DNA from 2 places in the Streptomyces sp. DG2A-72 genome. Region 1 is predicted to be linked to the other one. Evidence: predicted binding sites of a transcription regulator. Region 1 holds the regulator's gene; the other holds the start of a gene.
The links. Region 1 encodes HrcA, which represses chaperone genes, less so after heat shock. Its sites were predicted from a motif close to TTNGCACTCNGNNNNNCNGAGTGCNAA; they were not measured.
Positions count from the first base shown of each region.

Region 2: the regulator HrcA is predicted to act here: its motif matches at 7,415-7,441, upstream of QQY66_RS20085 (FmdB family zinc ribbon protein).

Region 1 covers NZ_JASTLC010000001.1:3,275,660-3,287,608, forward strand. The annotation lists gene QQY66_RS15615 (adenosine deaminase) at 5-997, opposite strand; gene QQY66_RS15620 (ribonuclease Z) at 1,018-1,923, opposite strand; gene QQY66_RS15625 (histidine triad nucleotide-binding protein) at 1,930-2,283, opposite strand; gene QQY66_RS15630 (S41 family peptidase) at 2,403-5,603, opposite strand; gene QQY66_RS15635 (hypothetical protein) at 5,678-6,211, opposite strand; gene QQY66_RS15640 (VOC family protein) at 6,364-6,756, opposite strand; gene QQY66_RS15645 (16S rRNA (uracil(1498)-N(3))-methyltransferase) at 6,773-7,513, opposite strand; gene QQY66_RS15650 (nitronate monooxygenase) at 7,513-8,598, opposite strand; gene dnaJ (molecular chaperone DnaJ) at 8,845-9,984, opposite strand; gene hrcA (heat-inducible transcriptional repressor HrcA) at 9,985-11,001, opposite strand; gene QQY66_RS15665 (MBL fold metallo-hydrolase) at 11,141-11,866, shown strand; gene QQY66_RS15670 (DUF3097 domain-containing protein) at 11,901-11,949, shown strand, end outside.
Region 2 covers NZ_JASTLC010000001.1:4,265,414-4,277,362, forward strand. The annotation lists gene galU (UTP--glucose-1-phosphate uridylyltransferase GalU) at 1-374, opposite strand, end outside; gene QQY66_RS20065 (5-formyltetrahydrofolate cyclo-ligase) at 507-1,088, shown strand; gene QQY66_RS20070 (penicillin acylase family protein) at 1,150-3,945, opposite strand; gene QQY66_RS20075 (potassium/proton antiporter) at 4,155-5,720, shown strand; gene QQY66_RS20080 (MFS transporter) at 5,950-7,248, shown strand; gene QQY66_RS20085 (FmdB family zinc ribbon protein) at 7,452-7,775, shown strand; gene QQY66_RS20090 (S-methyl-5'-thioadenosine phosphorylase) at 7,883-8,716, shown strand; gene QQY66_RS20095 (hypothetical protein) at 8,887-9,456, shown strand; gene mscL (large conductance mechanosensitive channel protein MscL) at 9,595-10,053, shown strand; gene QQY66_RS20105 (hypothetical protein) at 10,136-10,318, opposite strand; gene QQY66_RS20110 (low temperature requirement protein A) at 10,456-11,694, shown strand; gene QQY66_RS20115 (P1 family peptidase) at 11,735-11,949, shown strand, end outside.

The DNA.
Region 1 (11,949 bases):
CCGCTCAGCCGAACTCGTACGCCTCCACCTCAGCCAAATACCCCGCCCGCCGCTCCTCATCGTGTTCCAGAAACGCCGCGAGGAACGAGTTACGCGCCAACTCACGCAGCCGATCCTCGCCCAGCCCCAGCGCCGACCGCACCGCATCGTAGTTGTCGCCGACGTACCCGCCGAAGTAGGCCGGATCGTCGGAGTTGACCGTGCACAGCAGCCCCGCCTCGAGCATGGCCGGCAGCGGATGATCGGCGAGGACATCCACCGTGCGCAACCGGACGTTGGAAAGCGGGCACAGAGTCAGCGGCACGCGCTCCCGCACCAGCCGCTCGACGAGGACCGGGTCCTCCACGCACCGCAGCCCATGATCGATCCGCTCGACGCCCAGCACGTCCAGCGCTTCGGTGATGTACTCCGGCGGCCCCTCCTCCCCCGCATGCGCGACGCGCCGCAGCCCCAGCTCCGCCGCCGCCTCATACACCTCGCGGAACTTCACCGGCGGATGCCCGACCTCGGCGGAGTCCAGCCCGATGCCCACGATCCGGTCGAGATACGGCTTCGCGGCCTCCAGCGTCGCCATCGCCGACTCGGCGGACTCGTCGCGCAGGAAGCACATGATCAGCTGCGTGGAGATGCCATGGTTCTGCTCGCTGCTGCCCAGCGCCCGCCACAGCCCCTCGACAACCGTGCCCATGTCCACGCCCCGCGCGATGTGGGCCTGTGGGTCGAAGAAGATCTCCGCGTGCCGTACACCCTGCGCGGCGGCGCGCGCGAGGTAGGCGTTGGCGAGATCCTCGAAGTCCCGCTCGGTCCGCAGAACGGTCATGAGCTCGTAGTACAGGTTCAGAAAGGACTGGAGGTCCTCGAACTGGTACGCCTTGCGGAGCTGGTCCGTGTCGGCGTACGGCAGCTCGACGGCGTTGCGCGCGGCGAGCTCGAAGGCCAGCTCGGGCTCAAGGGAGCCTTCGATGTGGAGGTGCAGTTCTGCTACGGGGAGGGACATCGAAATATCGTACGGGCGTTTTACCGTCGTTTCGGAACCGGCACCCTCAGCAGATCATGCGCCACGGTCAGCTCCCCCTCGAACCCGGCGGCCCGCGCCTGCCGCTCGAACTCGTCGGGCTCGGTGTACCGCTGGCTGAAGTGGGTGAGCACCAGATGCCGTACACCCCCCTCCTTCGCCACCCGTGCAGCCTGACCAGCCGTCAAATGGCCGTGTTCTACGGCGAGTTCCTCGTCCTCGTCGAGGAACGTGGACTCGATGACGAGCATGTCGCAGCCCTCGGCGAGGGCGTACGCCCCGTCGCACAGCCGGGTGTCCATGACGAACGCGAACCGCTGTCCGCGCCGGACTTCACTGACGTCCTCCAGCGTGACGCCGCCGAGAGCGCCCTCGCGCTGGATGCGGCCCACGTCCGGGCCCTTGATGCCGTGCGCGGCGAGCCGTTCGGGGAGCATCCGCCGCCCGTCGGGCTCGACGAGACGGTAGCCGTACGACTCGACGGAGTGGGAGAGCTTGCGGGCTTCCAGCGTGTAGGCGGGGGTGGTGGCGAGCGCCCCGTCGGCGGTCACGGGTGCCTGGGTGAGCTGGACCGTCTCCCGGTAGGCGGTGGCGTACCGCAGCCGGTCGAAGAAACGCCGGCCCGACTTCGGGTAGTGGGCGGTGATCTCGTGCGGCACCTGGTCGAGGTTTATGCGCTGGATGACACCGGCGAGGCCCAGGGAGTGATCCCCGTGGAAGTGGGTGACGCAGATCCGGTTCAGGTCGTGGGCCGCGGCCCCGGCGCGCAGCATCTGGCGCTGGGTGCCCTCGCCCGGGTCGAACAGGATGCCCTCGCCGTCCCAGCGGAGCAGATAGCCGTTGTGGTTGCGGTGCCGGGTCGGGACCTGGCTGGCCGTGCCGAGGACCACCAATTCACGTACGGACACGGTGAGTTACCCGGGCGGCCACTGCATGCCGCGACCGCCCATGACATGGGCGTGTGCGTGGAAGACGGTCTGACCGGCGCCGGCTCCCGTGTTGAAGACGATGCGGTAGCTCTCCAGCTTGTCCTCGTCGGCGACCGCCTTCGTCTCACGCAGTATGTGCGCGGCGAGTTCGGGGGCCTCGGTGGCGAGTTCGGCGGCGTTCGCGTAGTGGGCCTTGGGGATCACCAGGACGTGAACGGGCGCCTGGGGGTTGATGTCACGGAACGCAACGGTCGTCTCCGTCTCTCGGACGATCGTCGCCGGGATGTGCCCCTCGACGATCTTGCAGAACAGACAGTCGTCCTGCGGTTCCCCTGCCATGGTCCCTCCGGGGTGCGCGGCGGTTTACACGGTGCATCGTATCGTCGTCGGCTGCGGGTGCTTTGTGGCTGGTCGCGCCCACGCGGCGGAGCCGCAAATCGATACAGCCCCGCGCCCCTCTACGTCGGCAGAGTCGGCGGTGTTTTTGCCGGGCTGTTCTCCAGCGCCTCCAACGCCAGCCTCACCGCCTCGTCCAGCTGTACGTCCCTCCCCGCCGCATAGTCCTGCGGTCGCTGCACGACCTCCACATCCGGATCCACCCCGTGGTTCTCCACACCCCAGCCGTAATTCTCCAGCCAGAACGCGTACTTGGGCTGAGTGACGAGCGTGCCGTCGACCAACCGATAGCGGTTGTCGATGCCGATCACGCCGCCCCACGTACGCGTGCCCACCACCGGCCCGATCCCCAGCGCCTTGATCGCCGCGTTGACGATGTCCCCGTCGGACCCGGAGAACTCGTTGGCGACGGCGACGACGGGACCGCGGGGGGCGTCCTCGGGATAGCTGTACGGCCGCATGCCGCGCGGCGAGGCCCAGCCGACGATGCGGCGGGCCAGCTTCTCGACGACCAACTGGGACGTGTGGCCGCCCCGGTTCTCCCGGACGTCGACGACGAGCCCTTCGCGGGCGACTTCCACGCGCAGGTCGCGGTGGATCTGGGCCCAGCCCGGCGCCTGCATGTCGGGCACGTGGAGGTAGCCGAGACGGCCGCCGGAGCGTTCGTGGACGTAGGCGCGCCGGTCGGCGACCCAGGCGTGGTAGCGGAGCGGCTCCTCGTCGGCGACGGGGACGACGACGGCGTGCCGGGGCTCGCCGCCGCCGGAGGGCGACACCGTCAGCTCGACCGGCTTGCCCGCCGTACCGACGAGGAGAGGACCGGGCCCGGTCACCGGGTCGACCGGGACGCCGTTCACCGCCATGATCGCGTCGCCCGCGCGAACCGCCACGCCGGGCGCGGCGAGCGGGGCACGGGCATCCGGGTCGGACGTCTCGGAGGGCAGGATCCGGTCGATGCGCCAGCTGCCGTCCGGGTGGCGGGAGATGTCCGCGCCGAGCAGCCCCTGCCGGTCCCCACTGCCGTGGCCGCCGCGCGGCATGACGTACGCGTGGGAGGTGCCCAGCTCGCCGTGCACCTCCCACAGCAGGTCGACGAGGTCGTCGTGGGTGGCGACGCGGTCGAGGAGGGGGCGGTAGCGGTCGAGGACGCCGTTCCAGTCCGTGCCGCCCAGGTCGGGACGCCAGAAGTTGTCCCGCATGATGCGGCCGTTCTCCTCGTACATCTGCCGCCACTCGGCCGCCGGGTCGACGGTCTGGCGGATCCGGCCGAGGTCGACGGTGATGTTGGTGTCGCTCTCGTCGTCGCCCGCGGCCCGCCGGTCGCTGGGGACGACCTTGAGCCGGCCGTCGGTCCACAGCAGGACCCGCTTGCCGTCGCCGCTGACCCGGAAGTGGTCGGCGTCGTCCGCGAGATGCTCCACGCGCCGCTGGACGAGGTCGTACCGCTCCAGCTCCGACTTGGGGTCGGGGTCGTCCGGGTTGGCCCGGGTGGCACCCAGCGCCCCGCGCACCGGGTGGCGCAGCCACAGCACGCCGTCCTTCGCGGCGCGCAGCCCGGAGTAGCGGGCGGCCTCGACCGGGAACGGCACGATCCGGTCGGCGAGCCCCTCCAGGTCGACGCGGGTGGTCGGGGCGCCCTCGCTGTCCGGGGTCTCGTCCTTGTCCGGCGCGTCGAAGGGGCGGCCGTGCCGCTGCGGGCCGAACGGGGACGGGGTGGTCGCGGCCAGCGTGATCAGGTGCGGACGGGAGCCGACGACGAAGGCCAGGTCGAAGACGTGCTCGTCGTAGACCGGGTCGAAGGCGCGCGTCGACAGGAAGGCGAGGTGCTTGCCGTCGAGGGTGAACGCGGGTGCGTAGTCCTGGAAGCGCAGCGGGGTCGCCTCGGTGACCGACAGGTCGGTGGTGTTGGCGAGCTTGAGATGGCACAGCGGGCGCGGGCCGGGGTGCGACCAGGCCAGCCATGCCGAGTCGGGCGAGAAGACCAGCCCGGAGGCGTCGCCGTCCTCGCTGCGGTCGACCTCGCGCACCTCACCCGTCTCGCGCTCGACCAGCAGCACACGTCCGTCGTGCGAGGCCACGGCGGCCCTGCTGCCGTCGGGCGCCATCGCGAGCCCGAGCACGCGGCCCAGCTGCCCGGCGGCGAGCCGGCGCGGAGTCGCCCCCGGAGCCAGACCGGTCGCCGGCGCGAACTCCAGGGCGTCGTCGCCCTCGGCGTCCGTCACCCACACCACCCACTCCTCGCCCTCCGCGCGGAACGTGCGCGGCAGCCGGGCCCGTACGCCGGGCTCGGCGGCGAGCGCGCGGGCCGGTCCCGAGCGGTGGGTGACCCAGTGCACGGCGCCGCGCACCGCGACCGCGCTGCCGCGCGCGGTGTGGTCGGGGGACGCCGACCCGAACCAGCGGGAGGCGTTCACCGGGTACGGCTGCCGGTCGGTGCGCTGCCCCCCGAGCCGGATGTCGAGCCCCCGCGGCTCGGCGCCGTCGAGGTCGTCCAGGATCCAGAGTTCACCGGCGGAGGAGTACACGACGCGGGTGCCGTCGCCGGAGGCGTGCCGGGCGTAGAAGCCGTCGACAGGAGTGTGCCGCCGTAGATCCGAACCGTTGCCGAGGGAGGAGTACAACGCCCCGACCCCCTCATGGTCGGACAGGAACGCGATCCGCTCCCCCGCCCACACCGGGTACTCGAGGTTGCCGTCCAGCTCTTCATGCAGCCGTACGAACTCCCCGTCCCCCTCCCGGTCGATCCACAACTTGCCCGCCGTACCGCCCCGGTACCGCTTCCACCACGCCGCCTCCCGCCCCATGGGCGAGGAGAGCAGCACCGCGCTCGGGCCGTAGGCGACATGGCCGACCCAGCCGTACGGCAGGACGGTCGACGGTCCGCCGTCGAGCGGGACGGCGTGGGCCCAGCTGCGGCGGAGGTTGGCCTGGCCGTAGGTCGTGACGGCGAGAACCTGGCCGTCGGGGGTCCAGCCGCGCACCTGGGTGCGTGAACTGCCCCAGTGCGTCAGGCGCTTGGCGGGCCCGCCGTCGATGGGGGCGATGTGCACCTCTGGGGCGCCGTCGCGGGTGGAGGTCCACGCCACCGTCGTACCGTCGGGCGAGATGCGCGGCAGGGTGACCGGCACATTGTCGGCGCTGACCCGCCAGGCCCGGCCGCCGTCGAGAGGCGCGAGCCAGACGTCGTCCTCGGCGGTGAAGGCGACCAGGTCGCCGTGCAGGTGCGGGAAGCGGAGATACGCGGCGGATGCGGGCTCTGTCACCCGATCACCCTATGCAGGCGCGGCGCCGCTGGACAGGCCTTTGGATCACTTGCCCGGTCTGCGGGGACCACGGCTCACTTGCCCTCGGGCCAGCAGTCCGGCTGCTCCTTGCACCACAGGGTCTTCGTCTCGGTGACCGTGACCGTGGCCCCGGGCTGTTGCGGGTTGTCGACCGGCGGGGTGTTCGCGGCGTCGCAGTCGCCGAGACCCTCGACGTGGAACCACTCCTTGCCGTCGATCTTGGCGGTGAGGTCCCCGCGTACGCACTTGCCGTTGACCGCGCGCGTCACCTTGCCGGTGACGGTGATGTCCTGCCCCTGGTCGGTGCGGCCCTGGCAGTCGACATTGGCGACGGCGTCCTCGGTCGGGCTCGAACTCCCCGGCGTAGAGGCCTTGTTGCCGTCCCCGAAGGACGCCGTGCAGCTGAGCCAGCTCACCTTCGCGTTCTGCCGTTCCAGTTCCTTGGTGACGGTCTGGTCGGTCGTGTACGCCACCGTCGCCGAACTCAGCCCGGCCGGATCACAGGCGACGGCACCGCCGACGGCTCCAGCCACGGCAACCACTCTCGCCCCGCGCGGGCGATCCCAAACCCACCGCAATGCCCCCATGGGAGGGCAGCCTGCCACTGTCCCGCCCGACACGAAAGAGCGCATACGGCCACTCAAGTGCCGCCCGACTGAGGCGCCCCAAAGGGGCGCGGGGAACTGCGCGACAAGCCCCCACCGGCCCGCAGGTCACCACCGCCCTTCCAGCGGAGCGCTCACGTGCGCAGCAGCAACCACTCCTGGAGTTCCACCAGGTTGCCCTCCGGATCCTTGAGGTGGGCGACACGCATACGGGCGGCCATATGGGTCGGCCCATGCAACAGCGTGGCGCCACGCCCGGCGATCTGCTCGCAGTAGGAGTCCAGGTCATCGACGCGCAGGACGACCAGAGAACGGTGACCCGTGGCCGCGTCACCCAGCTCACCCAGCACCTCCGCCATCATCGCCCGGTCCTGGAGCGCGATCCCCGCCGAGCCGGTGGCGGAACTGAACTTCTCGTACGGACCCTCCGTCGCCCCCGACTGCGGCTTGAGGCCGAGAACCTCGGAGTAGAAGCGGTAGCAGGCGGCGAAGTCGGTGACGAGCAGCCGTACTTGGGCGAGTTCCATGACCACTCCCGGGTGTTCAGGACCACCGGCCGGTGCGGCCGAGAAGAAGCGCCGCCGCCGCGGTACCGGCGGTGGAGGTACGCAGCACACTGGGCCCGAGCCGGTACGCCTGCGCACCGGCCTCCGCGAACAGCGTCAACTCCTCGGGAGAGACGCCCCCTTCGGGCCCGACGACCAGCACGATCTCACCCTGGGCGGGCAGTTCGACACCGGCGAGGGGTTCCGCACCGCTTTCATGCAGTACGGCGGCGAAGTCGGCCTTCGCGAGAAGTGCCGCGACCTGCTTGGAGGTCGCGGCGTCCGCGACGTCGGGGAAGCGCACCCGGCGGGACTGCTTGCCGGCCTCGCGCGCCGTGGCCCGCCACTTGGCCAGTGCCTTCAGCCCGCGGTCGCCCTTCCACTGCGTGATGCAGCGGGAGGCGGCCCACGGCACGATCGCGTCCACGCCGACCTCGGTCATCGTCTCGACGGCGAGTTCGCCGCGGTCGCCCTTGGGGAGGGCCTGGACGATCGTGATGCGGGGTTCGGCCTGCGGCTGCTCGGCCACCGAGTCCAGCCGGACGATGAGGCGGTCCTTGCCCTCGGTGTCCAGCACCACGCAGTCCGCCCAGCGGCCCGCCCCGTCGGTGAGCACCAGGTCCTCGCCGGGCCGCAGCCGCTTCACCGAGACCGCGTGCCGCCCCTCGGGGCCGTCGAGGACGTACCGCCCGCCGCTGCCCGCGTCGAAGTGCTCGACCACGAAGACGGGGGCGGTCATCAGGCACCGCCTCCCATGGACGGAGCGGCCGACAACGCTGTCTTCGCGGCGGCGATCTCGGCGGCCAGCACCTCCACCAGCTGTCCGGCGGGCAGTTCGCGGGCCATCCGGTGGCCCTGTCCCGCCCACAGCGCCATGCCCTGCGCGTCGCCCGCCTTGGCCGCCGCCTTGCGCAGCGGCGAGGTGAGGTGGTGGATCTCCGGGTAGGCGGCGGGCGCGTACGGGCCGTGCTCGCGCAGGAAGCGGTTGACCAGGCCGCGGGCCGGGCGGCCGGAGAACGCCCGCGTCAACTCCGTACGGACGAACAGGGGGTTGGTGAGCGCCTGCTTGTGCAGGGCGTTGGCGCCGGACTCGGGGGTGGCGAGGAACGCCGTGCCGAGCTGGGCCGCGCCGGCGCCCGCGGCGAGGGCGGCGGCGATCTGGCTGCCGCGCATGATGCCGCCGGCGGCGACGAGCGGGAGCGACACGGTCTCGCGGACCTGCGCGATCAGCGACAGCAGGCCGATGCCGCCGCCGTCGGTCTCCTGGACGTCCCGGTGCGTGCCCTGATGGCCGCCCGCTTCGATGCCCTGCACGATCACCCCGTCGGCACCGGCCCGCTGCACGGCGAGGGCCTCCTCGGCGGTGGTCGCGGTGACCAGCGTGAAGGTGCCGACGCGGCGCAGCGAGTCCAGCACGTCCCGGCTGGGCACGCCGAAGTGGAACGAGACCACCGGCACCGGGTTGTCGAGCAGGACGGCGAGCTTGGCGTCGTAGCCGTCGTCGCGACCGCTGTCGGGGTCGCCCAGCTCGGTCTCGTACCAGGTGGCCTCACCGGCGAGCTGATGGGCGTAGACGTCCACGGCGGCGGCATCGGCGTACTCGGGCTGCGGCATGAACAGGTTCACGCCGAACGGGCGGCTCGTGATCCGCCGCAGCTGTTCGATCTCCTGGTACATGCCGTCGGCGGTCTTGTACCCGGCGGCCAGAAACCCGAGCCCGCCGGCCTCGGACACGGCGGCAGCGAGATGCGGGACGGAGACTCCGCCCGCCATGGGGGCCTGCACGATCGGATGAGGGAAGAGATCGGTCAGTGCGGAGGACATGACGGCATGTTGTCACGTCCTCCGAACAAGTCCGAATCCGGCCTTCCCTCTGGCATAGGCCAACGGCATGCCAGGGCTAACGCCCGCTGAAGGCATCCTTCAACCGCGAGAACAACCCCTGCTACCCCGACTGGCTGTGTCTGCCCGGGGGACGCTGCGTCCGATAGCCGCTGCGCGGCGGGCCGGACCCCCGGCAGGCCTCCGGCCACCTACGCCAGCAGACAGCCAAGCTCCTCCCAGGCGACGTCAACGCCCGTTGAAGGCATCCTTCAGCCGAGAAAACAGCCCCTGCTGCCCCGGCTGGAACTGCCCCGTGGGCCGCTCCTCGCCGCGCAGCTTGGCCAGTTCGCGGAGTAGGCGTTCCTGTTCGGGGTCGAGCTTGGTCGGGGTCTGGACCTCGACGTGGACGATCAGGTCGCCCCGGCCGCCGCCGCGCAGATGCGTGACGCCCCGGCCGTGCAGCGGGATCGACTGGCCGGACTGGGTGCCGGGCCGGATGTCGACCTCCTCCAGGCCGTCCAGCGTCTCCAGCGGGACCTTGGTACCGAGGGACGCCGCGGTCATCGGGAGCGTGACCGTGCAGTGCAGATCGTCGCCGCGCCGCTGGAACTGCGAGTGCGGCAGCTCGTGGATCTCGACGTACAGGTCACCGGCGGGGCCGCCGCCGGGGCCGACCTCGCCCTCGCCCGCGAGCTGGATGCGGGTGCCGTTGTCGACACCGGCGGGGATCTTGACCGTGAGCGTACGGCGGGACCGTACGCGCCCGTCGCCGGCGCACTCCGGGCACGGCGTGGGGACCACGGTCCCGAAGCCCTGGCACTGCGGGCACGGACGCGAGGTCATGACCTGGCCCAGGAAGGACCGCGTCACCTGAGACACCTCACCGCGACCGCGGCACATGTCACACGTCTGCGCGGAGGTCCCCGGCGCCGCGCCCTCACCACTACAGGTGGTGCAGACGATCGCCGTGTCGACCTGGATGTCCTTGGTCGTGCCGAAGGCCGCCTCGTCCAGCTCGACGTCCAGCCGGATCATCGCGTCCTGGCCGCGCCGCGTACGCGACCGCGGGCCGCGCTGGGACGCCGTACCGAAGAACGCGTCCATGATGTCCGAGAAGTTCCCGAAGCCGCCCGCGCCGAAGCCGCCCGCGCCACCGGCGCCGCCGGCCTGGGACAGCGGGTCGCCGCCGAGGTCGTAGACCTGCTTCTTCTGCGGGTCCGACAGCACCTCGTAAGCGGCGTTGATCTCCTTGAACCGCTCCTGGGTCTTCGGATCCGGATTGACGTCCGGGTGCAGCTCGCGTGCGAGCCGCCGGAAGGCCTTCTTGATCTCTTCCTGCGACGCGTCGCGGCGCACGCCGAGAACGGCGTAGTAGTCCGTGGCCACTTACGACTCCGCCAGGATCTGTCCGACGTACCGTGCCACTGCGCGTACCGCTCCCATCGTTCCCGGGTAATCCATGCGGGTCGGTCCGACCACGCCGAGCTTGGCGACTGCCTCGCCGCCCGAACCGTAGCCGACCGACACGACGGACGTGGAGTTGAGTCCCTCGTAGGCGTTCTCATGACCGATGCGTACGGTCATGCCCGAATCCCCGGCCTCACCAAGCAACTTGAGGAGCACGACCTGCTCCTCCAGCGCCTCTAGCACCGGCCGGATCGTGAGGGGAAAGTCATGCCCGAAGCGGGTGAGATTGGCGGTGCCGCCGATCATCAGCCGCTCTTCGTTCTCCTCGACGAGGGTCTCCAGAAGCGTGGAGAGCACCGTCGAGACCGTGCCGCGGTCCTCGTGGTCGAAGCCCTCGGGCAGGTCCTCGACCAACTGCGGGACATCGGAGAACCGGCGTCCGGCGACCCGGCTGTTGAGCCGCGCGCGCAGATCGGCGAGAGAGGCCTCGCCGAACGGCGCCGGACAGTCGACCATCCGCTGCTCGACCCGCCCGGTGTCCGTGATCAGCACGAGCATCACGCGCGCGGGAGCGAGCGAGAGCAGTTCCACGTGCCGCACGGTGGAGCGGGTGAGCGAGGGGTACTGCACGACGGCGACCTGCCGCGTCAGCTGCGCGAGCAGCCGCACGGTCCGCGCCACCACATCGTCGAGATCGACGGCCCCGTCGAGGAAGTTCTGAATGGCACGCCGCTCGGGCGCGCTCATCGGCTTGACGCCGGCCAGCTTGTCGACGAAGAGGCGGTAGCCCTTGTCCGTGGGGATGCGCCCGGCGCTGGTGTGCGGCTGGGCGATGAACCCCTCGTCCTCCAGGGCTGCCATGTCGTTGCGCACGGTCGCCGGGGAGACACCGAGGTTGTGCCGCTCGGTGAGCGCCTTGGAGCCGACCGGCTCCTCCGTGCCGACGTAGTCCTGGACGATGGCGCGCAGCACCTGAAGCCTGCGTTCACTCAGCATCTGCGCACACCTCCAGAAGTCGTCCTCTCGGCGCCTCGCCTGGCACTCTTCGCTTCCGAGTGCCAGAGTTCCCCGGCCCAGTGTACGGCGGTCAGGCACTCACGGGGCAAGGACGGCGTCGTACGGCTAGCGTCGCCGTATGAGCGTGACTTGGGAAGAGCTGGGGTGGGAGCGGCTGGCGGCCGGGGTCGGGCGGTGCCGGCTGCCGGTGTGGGACTGCACGGTGGGGCTGGTCGTCGGGGCCGGCGCGGCCCTGGTGATCGACGCCGGGTCGAGCCTCCCTGAGGGCGCACGCGTGCGTGCGGGGGCGCAGGAGCTCGCCGGCCACCGTGTGACTCATCTCGCGCTCACCCACCCGCACTTCGATCACGTCTTCGGGGCGGGGGCCTTCGCGGGCGCGGAGTTGTACGGCGCGGTGGGCATCGACACGGCGTACTCGCACACCGGGCGCGAGGAACTGCGTACGGACTCGGTACGCCACGGACTGGACGCCGGCCTGGCGGACGAGGCGGTGCAGGCCCTCACCCCGCCCCGCCATCACGTCTCCGGCGAGTGGACCCTCGACCTGGGCGGCGGCCGGCAGGTCCTCCTCGCCAACGTGGGTCCGGGCCACACCGCCCACGACCTCGCGGTCCTCGTCCCCGGCGATCCGGAGGTCGTGTTCTGCGGCGATCTGGTCGAGGAGTCCGGGGAGCCGCAGGCGGGCGCCGACGCCGTACCGACCCACTGGCCCGCGGCACTTGATCGTCTGCTGGACCTCGGCGGCGAGGACGCGCTGTATGTGCCCGGTCACGGAGCGGTGGTGGACGCGGCGTTCGTCCGCGCGCAGCGGAACGCGCTCGCGCGCGAATTCGGCGTGTCGTGACCACACCCCTCCGGCTTCTCCTATCGTCATCCGAATGCGCCAGTACTCTTCGGACCTGACCCCGCCGTGGAAGAAGCCCAAGC
Region 2 (11,949 bases), 990 kb from region 1:
ACGTGCGGGGCCGCGCAGAGCACCGCGTGGCCGAGGCCCTTGGGGTCGCCCTGGCGCACGTAGTGCATGGTGGCGAGGTCGCTGGACTCCTGCACCTTGGCGAGCCGGCCGGCGTCGCCCTTCTTCTGAAGGGCCGATTCCAGCTCGTAGTTGCGGTCGAAGTGGTCCTCGAGGGGGCGCTTGTTGCGGCCCGTGATCATGAGGACGTCATCGAGGCCCGCGGAGGCGGCCTCCTCGACCACGTACTGGATCGCCGGCTTGTCGACGACCGGCAGCATCTCCTTGGGAGTGGCTTTGGTGGCCGGCAGGAACCGGGTACCGAGGCCCGCTGCGGGAATGACAGCCTTGCTGATCCTTGGGTGCGACTGAGTCATGCCCGCAACCTTATCCGGTGCCTTTGTGGAGAATCTGTGGCTCCGGTTAATTGGCTCTCATATGAGCGCAATAGAAGGGTACGGGTGGGACCTTTGAGTCACATCGGACGTCCGGCTGAGCCTGACAAGCGAATGTTGCGGCGAGGGTTCATCACGGTGAGAAGCAGTTTGACTGCGGATGACCTGCGGGAAGCCGCCGAGGCTCTGGGCGAGCGCGCGCTCGAGCTGCCCGAGCTGGCACAGGCCCGCACGGTGGCGGCGTACGTCTCCGTCGGAAGCGAACCCGGAACGCTCGCGCTGCTGGACGCGCTGCGCGCGCGGGGCGCGCGTGTGCTGCTCCCGGCGCTCCTGCCGGACAACGACCTGGACTGGGGCTCGTATTCCGGAGCGGACTCCCTCGCGCGCGTCCAACACGGCGGCAGAATGGCCCTCTTCGAGCCCACCGGGGAACGCCTGGGCCCGGACGCGGTGACCGGCGCCGACGTCGTCCTGCTGCCCGGCCTGGCCGTTGACGCGCGCGGCATGCGGCTGGGGCGCGGCGGGGGCTCGTACGACCGGGTACTCGCCCGCCTGGAGCGCGCGGGCGCGCATCCGGCGCTGGTGGTGCTCCTGTACGACTCGGAGGTCGTCGAGCGGGTTCCCGCTCAGGCTCACGACCGGCCGGTGCACGCGGTGGTGACGCCGTCGGGCGTACGTCGCTTCAGTCGGCCATGAACGGATCGCCCATGAACAGGAAATGCCCCTCCACGCGCGCGTGGAGGGGCATTTCAGTGCCTCAGGGCTTCAGCACCAGCGTGTCACTGGTGTTCTCCTCGACTGCCTTGTCCGAGAAGGACCAGTCCAGCAGTTCGCCCTTGGCCCATTTGTTCGTCTGGTCGGTGTAGTGGGAGCTGTAGGCATGCCCTGACGCGCCGGTGAGGTTGATCCACTTCGACTTGTCGAGGTCGCCGAGGTTGACCACCATGCGCATCGACGGCACCCAGATGACACCGTAGCCGCCGGCGGCGTTCCAGCCGGTCGCGTTGACCGTCGCCTCGCCGCCGCTGAGCCTCCAGGGGCCGCGGTTGAGGGCGTACTGCAGGAAGCCGGGGCCTGCGGTGCCCAGGGTCTGGTTCTTGAGGAACAGGCGGTGCAGCCGGCCCCAGTTCCAGGTGTCGATGTCCTTGCCGAGCTTGGCGGTCAGCTCCCAGCGGGCGTCGATCATGGCGCGCTTGAACAGCTCGTCGCGGTTGCCGGCGGCCGGGCGGGTGCCCGAGCGAGGCGTCTTCCACCAGTCGCTGTCCGGGTCGTTCATGAGGCCCCGTACGACCTCGAACCAGCGGTCACCGCCGTCCGGCTGTGCCTGGTCGGCTCCGCGCTGACCGCACTCGCGCACCTTCTGGGTCTCGTCCGCGGGCCCGGTGGTGTTGACCGGGTCGACCCACAGGCACTGGCCCTCGACCCGCAGTTCCTTGGGCAGCTTGTTGCCGAAGGCGAGCTTGAGGATGTTGCGCCAGACCGAGTTGAAGTACGCGGCCGCCGCCGAGTCGGCGTCCTGGGTGTAGTCCCAGCCCTCGAGGAGCTTCTGGGCCTCGCGGACGTCCTTGTCGGCGATGTCGATCTTCAACAGCTGGGGCACGAGCAGCTTGGCGATCTCGCTGCTGTTGTCGAGCTGCATCTGGCGCATGTCGTCGGTGGAGATCTTGCCGCCGTCGTCGATCTTCGACTGGATCAGGTCGGTGATCCGCTGGCTGCGGGCGCCGTAACCCCAGTCCGTGGTCAGCGTGTAGGGGTACTTGTCCTGGTCGATGACGGCCTGGTTGGCGGTGACGATGTAGCCGCGCTTCGGGTTGAGTTCAAAGGGCAGTTCGTCCTGGTCGATGTAGCCGGTCCACTCGTACTTGGAGTCCCAGCCCGGCGCCGGGATCGAGCCGCTGTCGTCCTTCGCGCGCGTGGGGATCTTGCCAGGCAGCGTGTAGCCGATGTTGCCCTGGGTGTCGGCGTAGACCAGGTTCTGCGAGGGCACCTCGAACAGCGCCGCCGCCTCGCGGAAGTCGTTCCAGTCGGCCGCCTTGTCCATGGCGAAGACGGCGTCCATGGTGGTGCCCGCGTCCAGGGCTGTCCAGCGCAGTGCGATGCCGTAGCCGTCCCCGCGGTCGGGGGCGGCGGCGTCGACGGTGGCCTTTCTGCCGACCTTCACCAGCTCGTCGTCGCGGTCGGACAGCAGGGGCATCCCTTGCAAGGTCTCCCCGCCCTCGGTCTTCTCGTCCTGGGTCTCCCGGACGATGATCTTCTTGGAGGTGCCGTCGGCGACCTTGATGGTCTCCTCGCGCGAGGTGAACGGCTTGACCTTGCCGTCGTACAGGTAGCCGTCGCCGGTGAGCTTCTCCAGGTAGAGGTCGGTGACGTCGACGCCGGAGTTGGTCATGCCCCAGGAGATGTTCTGGTTGTGGCCGATGACGACGCCGGGCATGCCCGCGAAGGTGTAGCCGCTGACGTCGTACTGGCACTTGCTGGAGACGGTGCGGCAGTGCAGGCCCATCTGGTACCAGACGGACGGCAGCGAGGCCGACAGGTGCGGGTCGTTGGCCAGCAGCGGCTTGCCGGTGATGGTGTGCTTGCCGGAGACGACCCAGGCGTTGGAGCCGATGCCGTTGCCGTTCACGCCGACGGCCGTGGGGAGGTCGTCCAGGACGTCGTAGAGGCCCGTCAGCTGGGTCTGGAGGGCCGAGGAGGCCGTGCCCGAGGAGGACTGGCCCGTCGTGCCGCCCGAGGACGTTCCTGACGTGCCGCTCTCGCTGTCGCTCTGCTCGAAGGTCTTCGTGAGGTCGTCGTACTGGCCGTCCTGGACGATCGCCTTGTTCCGGCCGTACGGGTAGTCCGGGTACAGGTCATCGATCTGCTTGGGGCCCAGGCGGCTGGTCATCAGGGCGCGGTCGATCTCGTCCTCCATGTTGCCGCGCAGGTCCCAGGCCATCGCCTTCAGCCAGGCCACCGAGTCGACCGGGGTCCACTTCTCGGGCTTGTAGTCGTTGCTGAACCCGAGAGCCGCGTACTCCAGGGAGATCTCCTTGCCTTCCTTGCCCTCCAGGTAGGCGTTGACTCCCTTGGCGTACGCCTGGAGGTACTTCTTCGTGGCGGGCGACAGCTTGGTGTCGTACTCCTTCTTCGCCACGCGGTCCCAGCCCAGGGTCCGCAGGAACGCGTCGTTGTCGACCTGGCCCTTGCCGAACATCTCCGACAGGCGCCCGGAGGTCATGTGCCGGCGCACGTCCATCTCGTAGAACCGGTCCTGCGCCTGGACGTAGCCCTGCGCCATGAACAGGTCCTCGTCGGAAGAGGCGTAGATCTGCGGGATGCCGTTGCCGTCACGCTTGACGTCGACGGGTGCCGACAGGCCGTCGAGCGAGATGGAACCCTTGGTCTGCGGGAAGGAGGCACGGACGGTGCTGATCGACCAGTACCCCCCGTAGGCAACCCCTCCGACGAGGGCCAGCACGAGGACGAGGACGATCAGACGGGCTCTGGGCCCCTTCTTCCTCCGAGACTTGCCGGGCTGCTGACCCGATGAGGCGGTGGTATTGGGGGGCATCGCTGTCCTTGCTGTCCTTACGCGAGCGGCAGGGCCGGCTGTCCTTTTGAATGAGCGCTGGAGCAACCATAGGCGCAGGGCCCGTAGCCCCTTGACGCGGAGTGGGGAACTGGGACGGACGGGCGTTCGATCTCACCCTCGGAACGTCAAGGAATCGTCAAGAGTTAGGTAAGGTAACGAAGTACTTGGGTGCGGAGCACTGCGCCTTCGTGTCCGATGTACATGAGCCCACGCGCGCGTGCCGTGTGAGCCAGGAAAGGGAACGGCCGCTGACAGTCCACGATCTCAACGAACTTCTGCTCGTCTGCTCGCTCGTCCTGCTCGTCGCCGTCGCAGCGGTCCGGATCTCCTCGCGCAGCGGGCTCCCCGGCCTGCTCGTCTACCTGGGCATCGGCGTCCTCATGGGCCAGGACGGCATCGGTGACATCCACTTCAACGATGCCGAACTGACGCAGGTGATCGGCTATGCGGCGCTGGTCGTGATCCTCGCCGAGGGCGGTCTCGGCACGAAGTGGAAAGAGGTCAAGCCCGCCCTGCCGGCCGCCTCCATGCTGGCGCTCGTCGGGGTCGCGGTCAGCGTCGGGATCACGGCGACGGCCGCGCACCATCTCATCGGGCTGGAGTGGCGTCAGGCACTGATCATCGGCGCGGTGGTGTCGTCGACGGATGCCGCGGCCGTCTTCTCGGTGCTGCGGAGAATCCCCCTCCCCGCGCGCGTGACAGGCACGCTGGAGGCCGAGTCCGGCTTCAACGACGCCCCCGTGGTCATCCTGGTGCTCGCCTTCTCCACGGCGGGACCGATCGAGCACTGGTATGTGCTGGTGGGCGAGATACTCCTGGAGCTGGCCATCGGCGCCGCCATCGGTCTCGCGGTGGGCTGGCTGGGCTCCTGGGGGCTCAGGCATGTGGCACTGCCCGCCTCCGGCCTCTACCCGATCGCCGTCATGGCCATCGCCGTCACCGCGTACGCGGCGGGCGCGATGGTCCACGGCAGCGGCTTCCTCGGTGTGTATCTCGCCTCGATGGTCATGGGCAACGCGAAGCTGCCGCACTGGCCCGCCACACGCGGTTTCGCCGACGGGCTCGGCTGGATCGCGCAGATCGGCATGTTCGTCCTGCTCGGCCTGCTGGTCACCCCGCACGAGCTGGGCGACGACATCGTGCCCGCGCTGGTCATCGGGCTGGTGCTGACCATGGTGGCGCGTCCGCTGAGCGTGGTGCTGTGCCTGGTGCCGTTCCGGGTGCCATGGACGGAGCAGGCGCTGATGTCCTGGGCCGGGCTGCGCGGCGCCGTGCCCATCATCCTGGCGACGATCCCCATGGTGGAGGGCGTCGAAGCCAGCCGCCGTATCTTCAACATCGTCTTCGTGCTGGTCGTCGTCTACACCCTGATCCAGGGGCCGACACTGCCGTGGCTGGCCCGCAAGCTGCAGCTGGGCGAGGAGACCGAGGCCTCCGACCTCGGCATCGAGTCGGCGCCGCTGGAGCGGCTGCGCGGGCATCTGCTGTCCCTGTCGATCCCCGAGGGGTCGAAGATGCACGGCGTGGAGATCAACGAACTGCGACTGCCGGCCGGGGCCGCCGTCACGCTTGTCGTACGCGACGGGAAATCGTTCGTTCCGCTGCCGACGACCGTGCTGCGACGCGGGGACGAACTGCTCGTGGTCGCCACGGATCCCGTCCGGGACGCGGCGGAGCGGCGACTGCGGGCGGTGGGGCACGGCGGCAAGCTGGCTGGATGGCTGGGGACCAACGGCGACAACAATCACAGGTGAACGCCACCATGGTGGTCACTTTCACAGGCGCGTCAGTCACCGATCCCTGTACGATGAAGGCGCACTTTGATCGAACCAACTCTGTCTGACGCAGAGCTGGCGCGACCGTATGGCGGCCGGGACGCCCCCGCAGTGGGCCCCGGTATCTACCGCAGTTCCGCGCAAGAGGACAGCTCTCGGCGCCGCCCCCTGAGGGGGCGCGCTACCAGGCGGCAGAAAGGCACGGACCGTGGCATCCACGGTCACCACCGAGCCGTCGAAGAACTCGCCGGCCTCCTCCCGCCCGGGCTACGGGCAACTGCTGCGCACCCGCGGCGCCTGGACGTTCCTGCTCCCCGGTTTCGCGGCACGCCAGCCGTTCGCGATGCTCACCCTCTCCATCGTGCTGCTCGTGCAGCACACCACCGGCTCGTACGGCGCCGCGGGCGCCGTCGCGGCGGCCACCGGTGTCTCCATGGCTGTGTTCGCGCCCTACAGCGGGCGCCTCGCGGACCGCTACGGACAGCGCGCCGTGCTGGTCCCCGGCGTGCTGGTGCACACGCTGTCGGGCCTGACCCTGACGGCCCTCGCGCTCACGGACGCGCCCCTGTGGGCGCTGTTCGCGGCGGCGGTGCCCACCGGCGCCTCCGTGCCGCAGATCGGGCCCATGGTGCGGGCCCGCTGGGGCGTGAAGCTCCAGGACTCCCCCCTGATGACGACCGCGGCGGCCTTCGAGTCCGTCACCGACGAGCTGACCTTCGTCGTCGGCCCGTTGCTGGCGACCGCCCTGTGCACCGCCGTCGACCCGGCCGCGGGCCTGGTGACCGAGGCGGCGCTGACGCTCATCGGCGGTCTGCTGTTCGCGGCGCAGAAGAACACACAGCCCCGCGTCACGGTGAGCGGGCACGCGCGCGTGGAGCACGTTTCCGCGCTGCGCATCCCTGGAGTGCGCATTCTGATCGTGACGTTCCTCGGCATCGGCGCCGTCTTCGGCGGGATGCAGGTCTCGCTGGCCGCGTTCAGCGAGTCGATCGGCGAACCCGGACTGAACGGCGTCCTGTACGGCGTCTTCGCCGCGGGCAACATGCTCTCCGGCCTCGTCTGCGGCGCGATCGCCTGGAAGGTCGCCCCGCAGCGCCGCCTCCTGGTGGCGTACGGTGCGCTCGCCCTGACGGCCTCCGGCCTGTGGGCCGCGCACTCCGTCCTGGTCCTCGCGGGCCTCGGCCTGCTCGTGGGCATGTGCATCGCGCCCGCACTGATCACCGGCTACACGCTGGTCGAGGGCCTGGTCCCGGCCGGCGCCCGCACCGAGGCCTTCACCTGGCTCACCGGCGCGGTGGCCCTCGGACAGGCGGCGGCCGTCACGGTCGCCGGGCAACTCGAGGACCGCTTCTGGGGCGGTGCCGGATTCCTCGTGCCGATGGGCGGCACCGTGCTCGCCCTGGGGACGCTTCTGGCACTGCGCTCGAGGCTGGCGCCGCCGCGCGCGACCAAAGTGGTCGCGCGCGGCGCGGCCTATCGCGAGCCTGTCGCGATCGGTGAGATGTGACGGTGAATTCCCAATTCCCGAGGAATACGTCACTGTGACTCCGCCGCTACGCGGCTTCCCACTTGGGCACAAGTGCCCTCACGGCGGTCAAGCCCTGACCGCTGCCTGGCGGCAGGTGACGCACGTTACTCCATTTGCTGGCGGCGCGGGTTAGTATGGACGATCGTTAGCACTCATCGAGTGAGAGTGCCAGGAGGAAGACAGTGCCCACCTACCAGTACCAGTGCACCGAGTGCGGCGAGGGCCTCGAGGCGGTGCAGAAGTTCACCGACGACGCCCTGACCGATTGCCCCAGTTGCCAGGGCCGCCTCAAGAAGGTGTTCTCCGCGGTCGGCATCGTCTTCAAGGGCTCCGGCTTCTACCGCAACGACAGCCGCGGCTCCTCGTCGAGCAGCTCTCCGGCGTCGAAGCCGTCGACGTCCACCTCGGACTCCTCGACCACGTCGTCGTCCTCGGACACGAAGTCGTCGAGCACCGGCACCTCGTCGAGTTCCGGCACCTCGTCCAGCAGCAGCTCCGCCGCGTAGGACGCGCAAGCCTCGCTCACCGGACCCTGTCGTCGTACGACGGCAGGGTTCCCGGCATTTCCGGAGCCCCTCTCTGCGCCCGGCCGGGGCCAGCTAGTGTGCTGGTCATGGCCAACGCAGAGATCGGTGTAATCGGGGGCTCCGGCTTCTATTCGTTCCTCGACGACGTGACCGAGATCCAGGTGGACACCCCGTACGGTGCGCCCAGTGACTCGCTCTTCCTCGGCGAGATCGCCGGGCGGCGGGTCGCCTTCCTGCCCCGGCACGGACGCGGCCACCATCTGCCGCCGCACCGCATCAACTACCGCGCCAACCTGTGGGCACTGCGGTCGGTCGGCGTGCGTCAGGTCCTCGGCCCGTGCGCGGTGGGCGGCCTGCGCCCGGAGTACGGACCCGGCACGCTGCTCGTGCCCGATCAGCTGGTCGACCGTACGAAGTCCCGGGCGGGGTCGTACTTCGACGGGCTTCCGCTGCCCGACGGCATCCTGCCGAACGTGGTGCATGTGTCCCTGGCCGACCCCTACTGCCCCACCGGGCGGGCGGCTGCGCTGAAGGCGGCGCGGGGGCGCGACTGGGAGGCGGTGGACGGCGGCACGCTGGTGGTGATCGAGGGGCCGCGCTTCTCGACCCGTGCGGAATCGTTGTGGCACCGGGCGCAGGGCTGGTCCGTGGTGGGGATGACCGGGCACCCCGAGGCCGCGCTGGCCCGTGAACTCGAGCTCTGCTACTCGTCGTTGACCCTGGTCACCGACCTCGACGCGGGCGCCGAGACCGGCGAGGGCGTCTCCCACGACGAGGTTCTGCAGGTGTTCGCGGCCAATGTGGACCGGCTGCGGGGCGTGCTGTTCGACGCCGTCGCCGCGCTGCCCGCCACCGAGGAGCGGGACTGCCTGTGCACGACGGCGCTGGGCGGGATGGATCCGGGGTTCGAGCTGCCGTAGCGGAGGGGGCAGCGTGCTCAAGAGGACGGGCTGAAGGGCGGAACTTCCCGTTCGGGTGAGGGAGTTGTCCACAACCGGCCAGTAGCGCACGGGCGTCAGCGAGCGGCGGCGCGAAGCGTCATCGTGGCGTGGAAAGCCGAATTCCTCGTCACGCACAGGTGGTGGTCCGCATGTCCTTCACGCCTTCTCCCTCTCCCTCTTCCTCGTCCTCTCCCTCTTCCTCCTCTCTGATTTCGCCTCTTCCGCTCGGCACCGACGCTCCCGCCACATGCGAGGTGCCGCACTTCGCTCCCGTCCGGGTGCGCGGCGGTCGCTGTCAACTGCGCCGTCTTGTACGGCACCGGAGGCGGGCCGTGGCAGCCGGGCTCGCCGTCACCGCGGCGGCGCTCGTGGCGGCGGGCCCGCGGGAGGCCGACCGGGCGCGCGGGCACCCGGTGGCCGAGCCGGTACGCCAACACCGCACCGACGAGCGGGTGTCCGCGCCGGTGCGGATCGCCGACGGAGAGACGGTCCGGCTGCTGCGGCCCGGCGACCGGGTCGACGTCATCGCCGCCGAGGAGACCGCGACGGGCGGTGATGCGCGCGTGGTCGCTCGCGGGGCGCGGGTGACGAAGGTGCCCGAGCCTGTGGACTTTGCCGGTGAGAGCGGGGCATTGGTCGTCCTGTCGGTGCCGCGCTCCACGGCGGCGGGTCTCGCCGGTGCCAGTGCGACGGCGCGGCTGGCGGTGACGCTGTGCTGAGCCGGGCGGTTCGCCTTCTGCGCACGCTGGTGTCAAGTCGCTCGTTCAAGCTACCCAGTTGTACGTGGCGACCAAGGGCTGACGTAGGTTGCGGAGCGTTTGGTTCCACAGCCTGTGTGTGCGAGGAGAGGCTCCGCGGTGAGCGAGAAGAAGGATCCGAGCATCTGGGAGGGCTTCAAGGCCTTCCTGATGCGCGGGAACGTGGTCGACCTGGCGGTTGCGGTGGTCATCGGTGCCGCCTTCACCAACATCGTCAACGCGGTGGTGAAGGGGATCATCAACCCGCTGGTCGGAGCGATCGGCACGAAGAACCTCGACAACTACAGCTCTTGTCTGAGCGACAACTGCCAGGGCGATCACGGCATCCGGCTGCTGTGGGGCTCGGTCCTCGGCGCGACCCTGAGCTTTGTGATCACCGCGGCGGTCGTCTACTTCCTGATGGTGCTGCCGATGGCGAAGTACCTGGCCCGCCTGGAGGCCCGCCGGAAGGCGAAGGAGGGCGCGCACGAGGTCATGGAGGTGACCGAGCTGGAGGTGCTCAAGGAGATCCGCGACGCCCTGGTCGCACAGCGCGGCTCGGGGCACAACGAGCCGTAGCGGCAGCGGTCGGGGCACAACAAGCAGTAACCGCGGAGGTTCGGGAGGTCCGGCGGGCGAGAGCCTGCCGGACCCGCCGGGCTCAGAGGTGGTGCGGCGGCTTCTCGTCCAGGAAGCGCTTGAGGTCGGCCGCGCTGCTGCCGTCGGCGCCGGGCCGCTCGCCCCAGCCGCGGTCCGTGTCGTCCGAGGACTGCTGGTCCAGCGGGTCGTCGAAGATCAACGCGGGCTTCGGGGCGGGCTGCTCGGGGTCGGGGCCGGTACTCATGCCTTCAGGGTACGGCCGCAGGCGGCCGTACCCGCCCGCGCCTCGTCTGACCTGGTCTTTCGCGGGCTCTCCGGGGCCCCCGGTTCTTGTGAAGCCTTCACAGGAATTTCGGCGGGTTATCTGCTGTGCTTGGACTCATGACATCCAGTCCGACTCCGGCGCCCACCTCCCCCGGCCCATCAGAACGCCGACGACCGCTGCGCAGGCTCACCGCCCGCGGTCGCGACGAGGCGCACCGGGCCGCCACGCCGCTGGAGCTCTTCTTCGACCTGTGCTTCGTCGTCGCCATCGCGCAGGCGGGCCTCCAGCTGGTGCACGCCGTCGCCGAGGGACATGCGGGCGAGGGGATCCTCTACTACGCGATGTCCTTCTTCGCCATCTGGTGGGCGTGGATGAACTTCACCTGGTTCGCCTCGGCGTACGACAACGACGACGTGTTCTACCGGGTCGTCACCCTGATCCAGATCGCGGGAGTCCTGGTCCTGGCGGCCGGGGTCTCCCGGGCCTTCGAGGACCACGACTTCCTGGTCGTCACCCTGGGCTACGTGATCATGCGGCTGGCCCTGGTGACACAGTGGCTGCGCGCGGCGCAGTCGGCCGACGGCCCGGAGAGAACGACGGCCCGGCGGTACGCCGGTGGCGTGCTGGCCTGTCAGACCGGCTGGCTGGTGCTGCTTGCGCTGCCCGACGACGCCCTGCCCTGGGGCTTCCTCGTGATGGCGATCCTGGAGATGTGCGTACCGCTGTACGCGGAGAAGGACTTCACCACGTCATGGCATCCGCACCACATCTCCGAGCGGTACGGGCTGTTCACGATCATCGTGCTGGGAGAGACGATCGCGGCGGCCACGATCGGGGTGAAGACCGGCATCGACGAGAACGACGCACTGGGTGAGCTGCTGCCGATCGCCGCGGGCGGGCTGCTGATCATCTTCGCCGCCTGGTGGATCTACTTCGTGGTGCCGATCCACGGCCATCTGCGGTCCAACGGGCAGGCGTTCCTGTGGGGGTACGGGCACTACCTGATCTTCGCGTCGGCGGCGGCGATCGGCGCCGGTCTGGAGGTGGCGGTCGAACAGTCCGTCGGCAAGGCGCATATCTCCACGCTGGCGGCGTCGGCCGCGGTGACGCTGCCGGCGGCGCTGTATCTGCTGACGGTCTGGGCGCTGCATTCCCGTCACTTCAAGGTGGGCATCGTCCAGCAGTTGGTGCTGCCGACGGCGGCCCTGCTGGTGATCCTCTGCACCTTCCTGGGTGACTGGGCGGTCCTCGCCGCAGGCGTCGTGCTGGCGCTCACGGTGGCGACCGGGGAGACACTGACGGCGCGCACGACCTCGCGGGAGAGCGGAGAACGCGCGACGGCGCCGACGGCGTGAACCGGCCGCGGGGGCGGGCGCACGGGCGAGACTGGGGCCCATGACAGTTGACGCATTGACGGACGTGGCCGGTGTGCGGGTGGGCCACGCGACGCGTACCGGCGGCGGTTGGCTCACCGGCACCACGGTCGTGCTGGCCCCGGAGGGCGGGGCCGTCGCCGCGGTGGACGTGCGCGGTGGCGGGCCCGGCACCAAGGAGACCGACGCGCTGGACCCGCGCAACCTGGTGCGGAAGGTCGAGGCGATCGTGCTGAC